One region of the Bacillus sp. OTU2372 genome, then DNA from elsewhere that is predicted to be linked to it. Evidence: riboswitches for the same ligand, from Rfam matches in the RefSeq annotation. Region 1 holds a riboswitch; each other region holds the start of a gene.
The links. A riboswitch is a leader RNA that binds a small molecule or an ion and turns the genes downstream of it on or off. The one in region 1 is predicted to bind S-adenosylmethionine.
Positions count from the first base shown of each region.

Region 1 (2,206 bases):
GGCTTATTTTTGGATGTTTGAACGTGATAAAGAGAGACTTATGGATTCACTTAAACGAGTTAATTGGCTGCCACTAGGTTCCGGAGCACTAGCAGGGACAACATTTCCAATCAATCGTGAACGAGTCGCAGAAATATTAGGCTTTGAAACCATATATCCAAATAGTATGGATGCAGTGAGTGACCGTGATTTTATTTTGGAATTTTTATCGATTGGGTCTATTATTATGACACATATTTCAAGATTTTCTGAGGAATTAGTCATTTGGTCCAGCCAAGAATTCCAGTTTGTTGAACTTGATGATTCATTCTGTACAGGTTCAAGTATCATGCCTCAAAAGAAAAACCCGGATGTACCAGAATTACTTCGTGGTAAAACAGGAAGGGCTTACGGCAACTTAATTGGATTGTTAACCGTACTTAAAGGCTTGCCGCTTGCTTATAATAAAGATTTACAAGAAGATAAAGAAGGCATGTTTGATACGGTAGAGACTCTTGAAGGGTCATTAAAGCTGTTAGCTCCAATGATTGAGTCGATGACTGTCAACAAAGATGTGATGCGAAAGGCGATCAATAATGATTTTTCCAATGCAACGGATATTGCTGATTATTTGGTTAGAAAGGGCTTGCCATTCCGTGAGGCACACGAAGTGATTGGGAAAATAGTCTTATATTCAATTCAAGCCAATAAGTTTTTACTTGATTTAAGTTTTGAAGAATATCAAAGCTTTAGTCCTTTATTTGAAGAAGATATATACAAGGTATTGGCTCCTGAGCATGTAGTCGCGGTTAGAAACAGCTTTGGCGGCACCGCCCCAGAACAAGTGGAAAATCAAATACGCCTTGCACAGGGAAAACTTCAAAGATAACCATGATAATTTTAAGGCTCGCCAAACGGCGGGTTTTTATTTTCGTTTAGGAAATTATAAAATTTTCGCTTTTGGATAACTGTTAATAAAAGGACTCTCAACGTCCAGCTCCAGCGCCTAGCCCCTCGATGGTCTACAGCCACTCAGGGAATGAAGGCAAAGAACGCCTTCTTTCCCTGAGCTTCTTATGCTTGTCGGGGCTGTTCAAGGCGCTTGTGCTTTTGTTCATCAAATAATCGAATTAAAAGAATATATTGACATTTAATAATAATTAAACTAGAATATTTTTTATAACTTAACTTGGTAATTTAAATGAAAATAAAATATAACTCTTATCCAGAGAGGCGGAGGGACTAGGCCCGATGAAGCCCGGCAACCATCAAGGTATTCCTTGAAAAGGTGCTAATTCCTGCAGGTTATTTAGCCTGAAAGATAAGAGGAGGAATTAGCCCTCTTCTTATAAGAGGGCTTTTCTTCATTTATTAGAAAAACTGATAAAGATCATGCAAATATAATAAGAAGGGTGGATCAACATGTCTGTAATTAAAGTGGCAATCCTCGGGTTTGGGACTGTTGGTGAAGGGTTTTATCGAACGATTCAATCACATGCGGAAGAACTGACAGCCGTTTTAGGCAAGAAGGTAGAGGTGGCTGCCATACTAATCAAGAACAAGCAAAAGGAGCGGGACATTAACAAAGATGTATTAGTTACAACAGAATTTACGGATATACTAAATTTGCCACAGCTTGATGTTGTTGTCGAAGCCATTGTTGATAAAGACCCAACATACATATTTTTAAAGAAAGCCATTGAGCGTGGCTGTCATATTATTACAGCAAATAAGGAAATGTTCGCACACTATGGACAAGAACTGCTTGAACTTGCAAAAGAGCATCATGTCTCTGTTGGATATGAAGCCACTGTAGCTGGAGGAATTCCGGTTATTCAAACATTAAGACAATTATTAAATGTAAATCGTGTTCAGCAAGTTCAAGGTATTTTAAATGGAACATCGAATTTCATTTTAACGGAAATGCGAGAGAAGAAGCTTTCTTTTGCCCAAGCTTTACGAGCAGCACAAGAAAACGGCTTTGCTGAGGCCAACCCGACAAATGATGTAGAAGGCTTTGATGCCTTTTATAAAGCCATGATTTTAAGCAGACTTGCCTTTGGTGAAGAACCAAATTGGCATGCAGTTGAAAGGGTAGGGATTACTTCAATCACAAGAGAATTAATCGACACTGCCGAAAGGCTTGGACTTAGGTTTAAACATATTGCCAGTATAAGCAAATCGAGTCATCAACTAAAGGTATCTGTTAAACCAGTCCTTGTTGGAA
Region 1 is NZ_JASATK010000002.1:28,772-30,977, reverse strand. Features, by position in the region: gene argH (argininosuccinate lyase) at 1-868, shown strand, start outside; SAM riboswitch class I at 1,198-1,307, shown strand; gene AAHB15_RS05140 (homoserine dehydrogenase) at 1,402-2,206, shown strand, end outside.

Region 2 (2,206 bases), on a different contig from region 1:
TTCCATCAATCACTGGGTCCGCTTTAAAATTGGGTGCGGAAATGACCGTAAACCCGGCATCATGTGTCAGCAATTCTTCTTCTGTTGGGCGGATAAATAACTGATGTGCAAATAGATTTTGCCATGCAAGTTCATTGATTACTTGAATGGGCAGTTGGGACTTTTTATCTGCTCCGGCAAAGCCCTTGAAAACAAAAATCTCATTTTGTTGTCTTAAGTAATCAAGCATTTTATGATAAAGTTTCGTAAAAGCTTTCTCTGAGATTGGCTGGTTTGTTGAGCCCCACGCAACTTTTGACTTAGTAGACTCTTCCATAACAATAAATTTATCCTGTGGCGAGCGTCCGGTATATTTACCTGTGGAAACACTGATAGCGCCGGTGGAAGTTAGAGTTCCTTCATTTCTTCTTAAAACCTTTTCGACTAATTGGGGAACGGATAGTTGAACCTGGACATGACTTTCTTGTAACAAGTGCTTTAATTCGGTTGGAATATGAACAGAATTCATTGACTGAAACCTTCCTTTACATTGATTATTTGTTCAATAGTATAACACATTTATTATAATAGTCTATACTAATATATAAAATTATGTGAATATTTAAGAGTTTATTCTTGTGATAAGAAAATAGTCCTGGATTAATGATTAATAATAAGAGGAAGTAATAAAATGATCTAAAGTAACAGTTTACTCTTTTAAGGAAAAATTTGATAAAAATTCATTGACATTGTTTGAAATAGTAGGTTATGATTTACCCTTGAACGGATACTCTCTTATCCCGAGCTGGTGGAGGGACAGGCCCTATGAAACCCAGCAACCTGCAAACGAAAAAACGGATTTTAGTTGAATCCCCTATTTCGGGCAAAGGTGCTAAACCTGAAGCAAGGCTTGACCTTGAACGATAAGAGTGAAAGGCACGCAGAACTTTTGCTATCAACCTTTCCTCATTAGATGGAAAGGTTTTTTGTTGTTTTTACGTGCTTGCTACATAAATGTACTTTTTATTCCATCGTATAAACTGCCAGGGCATTATCCGAAATGAGAAAATAGTCTGGTTCAAGCACCAAGGCACTTTTACATTTCTATAATAATAATCCCATGTTTATTTCATACTACTAAGGGAATGAGTTCCGTATCAATTCGAGGTTAAAAGGCAGGTATACATAAAACCCATACAGCTAACCTCACTTTATTCCATAATAAGGAGGAATTCAGATGTCAACAAAACGTCGTTTGTTTACTTCTGAATCAGTAACCGAAGGTCATCCTGACAAGATTTGTGACCAAATTTCTGATTCCATTTTAGATGCAATTTTAGCTAAAGATGCTAATGCTCGAGTTGCCGCTGAAACTTCAGTAACAACAGGATTAGTTCTAGTAGCAGGAGAAATCACGACATCCACTTATGTAGATATTCCTAAAATCGTTCGTGAAACAATCAAAGGGATCGGTTATAATCGTGCAAAATATGGTTTTGACTCCGAAACTTGTGCGGTTTTAACTTCTATTGATGAACAATCTCCTGATATTGCGATGGGCGTTAACCAAGCCCTTGAAGCTCGTGAAGGTCAAATGTCAGAGGAGCAAATTGAAGCAATCGGTGCAGGGGACCAAGGTTTAATGTTTGGTTTTGCGTGTAATGAAACAAAAGAGCTTATGCCTCTTCCGATTTCACTTGCGCATAAACTTGCACGCCGATTGACGGAAGTACGGAAAGAGGACTTACTGCCTTATTTGCGTCCGGATGGAAAAACACAAGTAACCGTTGAATACGATGAGAACGATAAACCTGTTCGAATTGATACGATTGTCATTTCAACGCAGCACCACCCAGAAATTTCATTGGAGCAAATTCAGCGTAACGTGAAGGAATATGTTATCAATCCTGTTGTTCCAAAAGAACTGATTGATGAAAACACTAAATATTTTATTAACCCAACTGGCCGTTTTGTTATCGGCGGGCCGCAAGGTGATGCAGGTTTAACAGGCCGTAAAATCATTGTGGATACTTACGGCGGTTATGCTCGCCATGGCGGCGGTGCATTCTCTGGTAAAGATCCAACAAAGGTTGACCGTTCAGCGGCATATGCTGCTCGTTATGTTGCCAAAAATATTGTGGCTGCAGGATTGGCAGATAAGGTAGAAGTTCAGCTAGCATATGCAATTGGTGTAGCAAGACCTGTTTCCATTTCAGTTGATACGTTT
Region 2 is NZ_JASATK010000007.1:225,361-227,566, reverse strand. Features, by position in the region: gene pckA (phosphoenolpyruvate carboxykinase (ATP)) at 1-508, opposite strand, end outside; SAM riboswitch class I at 772-909, shown strand; gene metK (methionine adenosyltransferase) at 1,217-2,206, shown strand, end outside.
Region 2: another riboswitch for S-adenosylmethionine. It lies ahead of metK (methionine adenosyltransferase); the one in region 1 lies ahead of AAHB15_RS05140 (homoserine dehydrogenase).

Region 3 (2,206 bases), 520 kb from region 1:
TTTCAAGCAAGCAAATGGGACATTTAGTAGGAGCATGAGGTGTAGATGATGAGAACTATGTATTCAATTGGTGAGGTACTGATCGATTTTATTCCCCTTCAAAAGGGAAAAGCGCTAAAAGATGTGGTAGAGTTTGAGCGGGCTCCTGGTGGCGCACCGGCAAATGTCGCAGCCGCAGTAGCGAAATACGGAGGAAGGGCATCGATGATTACCAAATTAGGTAATGATGCGTTTGGTGATTTTCTTTTAGAGCAGCTTCAGCAGGCAGGGGTGATGACGGATAATATATCAAGAACAAGTGAGGCGAATACAGGGCTTGCCTTCGTATCATTACGAGCTGATGGAGAGAGGGACTTTTCTTTTTATCGCAAACCTTCTGCGGACCTGTTGCTGCATGAAAGTGAAATAGAGGAGAATTGGTTTGAAGAGGGTGATATTCTCCATTTCTGTTCAGTAGATTTAGTGGAAAGTCCGATGAAGCAGGCCCATGTAAAGGCAATTCGTTTAGCAAAGGATAAGGGCAGTATAATCAGTTTTGACCCCAATGTCCGTCTGCCTCTATGGGAACATCCTGAAGCTTGCAGAAATACAATTTTAGAATTTATTCCAAATGCACACCTTGTGAAAATATCAGATGAAGAGCTAGAATTCATTACTGGAATTGATGAGGTAGATCGAGCGATTCAATCGTTATTTGTTGGGGATGTTAAAGCCGTTATTTTCACCAAAGGTTCCCAAGGTGCAGAACTATATGTAAAAGGCCAACAATTTCAATCAAGCGGGTTTGCAGTTGATGTGCAGGATACCACTGGAGCTGGAGATGCTTTCATTGGCGGTTTTTTATACAAGCTTTTAGAAACAAACGTTAGACAACAAAATCTTGAAGAAGTTCTTCATAAATACCATCAAGAAATCCTTACGTACGCCAATGCAAGTGGAGCTCTTACCACCACAGGAAAAGGGGCGATTTCCTCCCTTCCAACAAAGGAGGAAATCATTCAATTACTGCAAAATTAGGATTTAGTAAAACGTAATATATTAGTTAAAAGTATAGAAATTGATTGACATTATTTCCATAGATTGATAAGGTTGTAAAAAAATATTCTTATCCAGAGAGGTGGAGGGACTGGCCCGATGAAACCTCAGCAACAGGTCTACAAAGATACTGTGCTAATTCCTGCGGGTGAAGACCCTGATAGATGAGAGCTTCCGTTTTTATTTGTCAGCAGCGCACTCTTTTCGAGTGCGTTTTTTGCTTTTTCTGGATAGTAGCATAAGGAGTGTAGGAATGGAGAATAAAAACAAGCAAGTATTTCAAAGAAAAATGCAGACACGTCATTTAGTGATGCTGTCGCTTGGAGGGGTGATTGGTACTGGACTATTTTTAAGTACGGGTTACACCATTCAACAAGCGGGTCCGTTTGGTACCATACTTTCCTATCTGATTGGAGCCCTGGTAGTTTACCTTGTAATGTTATGTCTAGGGGAGCTCTCCGTACATATGCCAGAAACGGGAGCCTTCCATAGCTATGCAGCTAAATATATCGGGCCCGGGACGGGATATACAGTTGCCTGGTTGTATTGGCTGACTTGGACGGTTGCTTTAGGTTCTGAATTCACAGCTGCAGGATTACTGATGCAGAGGTGGTTTCCATTCATCGGTGTTTGGGTCTGGAGTGCTTTCTTTGCCATTTTGATTTTTGTATTAAATGTACTGACCGTCAAGTTTTTCGCTGAATCTGAATTTTGGTTTTCTTCGATCAAGGTAATTGCTATTATCCTATTTATTGTTTTAGGTGCTGCCGCTTTGGCAGGCATTCTTCCGATGACTCATTCGAATTCAGAACCCTTCTTTTCTAATTTTACAAGCGCAGGTTTATTTCCCCATGGTGCTACAGGCATTTTAATGACCATGCTTGCGGTTAATTTTGCTTTCTCAGGAACGGAATTAATTGGTATTGCAGCAGGGGAAACAGAAAACCCAGAAAAAACAATACCGAAGGCCATTCGTACCACCTTGTGGAGATTAATTATCTTTTTTGTGGGAACAATTGTTATTTTATCAGCGTTATTGCCTATGTCTGACGCAGGAGTATTAGAGAGTCCATTTGTAGCAGTATTAGAAAGAATTGGAGTACCATATGCTGCAGACATTATGAACTTTGTTATCCTTACGGCCATTCTATCAGCAGCTAACTCAGGGCTC
Region 3 is NZ_JASATK010000002.1:552,626-554,831, reverse strand. Features, by position in the region: gene AAHB15_RS07550 (glycoside hydrolase family 32 protein) at 1-27, shown strand, start outside; gene AAHB15_RS07545 (carbohydrate kinase family protein) at 49-1,017, shown strand; SAM riboswitch class I at 1,103-1,206, shown strand; gene mmuP (S-methylmethionine permease) at 1,289-2,206, shown strand, end outside.
Region 3: another riboswitch for S-adenosylmethionine. It lies ahead of mmuP (S-methylmethionine permease); the one in region 1 lies ahead of AAHB15_RS05140 (homoserine dehydrogenase).

Region 4 (2,206 bases), on a different contig from region 1:
CTTTCCGTTCCACCTAAACTTTCTGCAAAACTGATTAAATTTAAATTCTGTAAAAATGGATTCACCCATGCTTCGTCCTTAATTCTAAAGGAAACCATTCCGCCGCGTCCTGGGTAGAGAACATCTGTTACAGCATCATGTTGTGAAAAGAATTCTACGATGGCCTTTGCATTCTTTTCATGCCGTTCCATTCTTAGTGACAATGTCTTCATTCCGCGCATTAATAACCAAGAATCAAATGGACTTAACACGGCTCCGGCACCATTATGGTGGAAAGCTAATCCTTCACAAAGTTCCTTTCCTTTTGCCACAACAAGTCCAGCAAGAACGTCATTATGACCACCAAGGTATTTCGTTGCACTATGGATGACGATATCCGCACCAAGGCTGATTGGCTGTTGTAAAAGTGGGGTATAGAACGTATTGTCCACGATTAATAATAGGCCATGTTGTTTAGCAATCTTTGAAATCGCTGCAATATCCGATTCCTGCATAAGCGGATTGGTTGGTGTTTCTAGGAAAATCGCCTTTGTTTGTGCTGTGATTTTCTTTTCAACTTCTTCCGGACAACAGGTATTCACATATTGAGTGGTTAAGCCCCATTTTTTATAGCCCTTTTCTAATAGGCGGTAAGTACCACCATATAAATCTTCACTAACAATCCATTCGTCCCCAGATTCAAATAAAGCAAGGATTAGTTGAATGGCAGCCATACCAGAGCTGCATGCAAATCCTTGATCCGCACCTTCTAAATCAGCGATGGTTTTTTCAAGGAGCTGGCGTGTTGGGTTCCCTGTTCGTGTATAGTCAAATCCAGTAGATTGCCCGATTCCTTCATGACGGAAGGCTGTTGAAAAATATACAGGCGGATTGACGGTTCCAGTTGTTGTTTCACTGCGGTTACCAATTTGGGCTAGTTTCGTATCAATTTTGTACATAACGCACACTCCTTGTAATAAATAAATGTTTATAATGTTCCACATTAACGCGATTGAGTGATAAAGCATTTTAATAAATAAAAAAAGTCTCCTTATAAGAAGAAGACTTTTGTATGCACAACGCACCTGTCATTCTTCTTATCTTGCAAATTAGTAAATTTGCAGGACTTAGCACCTTTTCAATGAGAATAGACATTGAAGGTTGCTGAGGTGTCGCAGGGCCCTTCCCTCAACCTCTCTTGATAAGAAAACAATTATTTAGATTATTTATAAAATTTACTACAAATTTCGTGTTATGTCAATTTGTTTTTTAGTAATAACTATATCAATGAAGAAACTGGGCGAAAAATCTTTTTAAAAAATATATAAATAGTTAATGGAAAAGTTGTTGACAGTGGTAGTTTATGGATTTATGATAGTGATATAAATTGTTCTTAATAAAGAACTAAAATAGGTATTATGGAATATCAATTTAATAGATTAGATACATAAAGCTGATAAAATTATACCATAGTTTCGGGAAATTGAATTAAAAGAAATTTCTTTTATTTTACTATGGAATTGGTGTTCTATTTAGTGAACTTAGGTTTAAATTAAAAGATTGGCAAAACTGATGTAATGTATGGCAGGAGGAAAAGATGAGCGCAATAGCCGGAATATATCATTTAAACGATGAACAGATCAATCTAGAGCACGGAAGCCAGATGATGAAAGAATTAGAAAAATATCCGGCGGATGATATTCAAACTTGGCATAACGACAAAGTCTTCCTTGGCTGCCATGCACAGTGGATCACACCGGAGTCTGTAGGTGAGAAACTTCCTTATTATGATCACCAAAGAAAGTTAGCTATTACGGCTGATGCGATTATTGATAATCGAGAAGAATTGTTTGAAAGATTACAAGTCAAAATATCTGACAGAAAAACGATGTCTGATAGTGAACTTATATTACGTTCTTATTATAAATGGGGAGAAGAAACCCCTAAGTATTTAGTTGGGGATTTCGCCTTTATGATATGGGACGAGAAAAAACATGAGATATTTGGGGCAAGGGATTATTCTGGAAATAGAATACTTTATTTTCATCAAAATCTCCAAATGTTTATCTTCTGTACAGCCATTCGTCCAATATTAGCCTTATCATTTGTAGAAAATAGTCTCAACAAGCAATGGATTGCTGAGTTTTTGGCTAACCCAGGTATGTTTGACTCTCTAGATGCATCTTCAACAGTTTATAAGAACATACAACAAATACCACCCTCTCAT
Region 4 is NZ_JASATK010000006.1:206,831-209,036, reverse strand. Features, by position in the region: gene AAHB15_RS12885 (methionine biosynthesis PLP-dependent protein) at 1-938, opposite strand, end outside; SAM riboswitch class I at 1,074-1,187, opposite strand; gene AAHB15_RS12880 (asparagine synthase-related protein) at 1,577-2,206, shown strand, end outside.
Region 4: another riboswitch for S-adenosylmethionine. It lies ahead of AAHB15_RS12885 (methionine biosynthesis PLP-dependent protein); the one in region 1 lies ahead of AAHB15_RS05140 (homoserine dehydrogenase).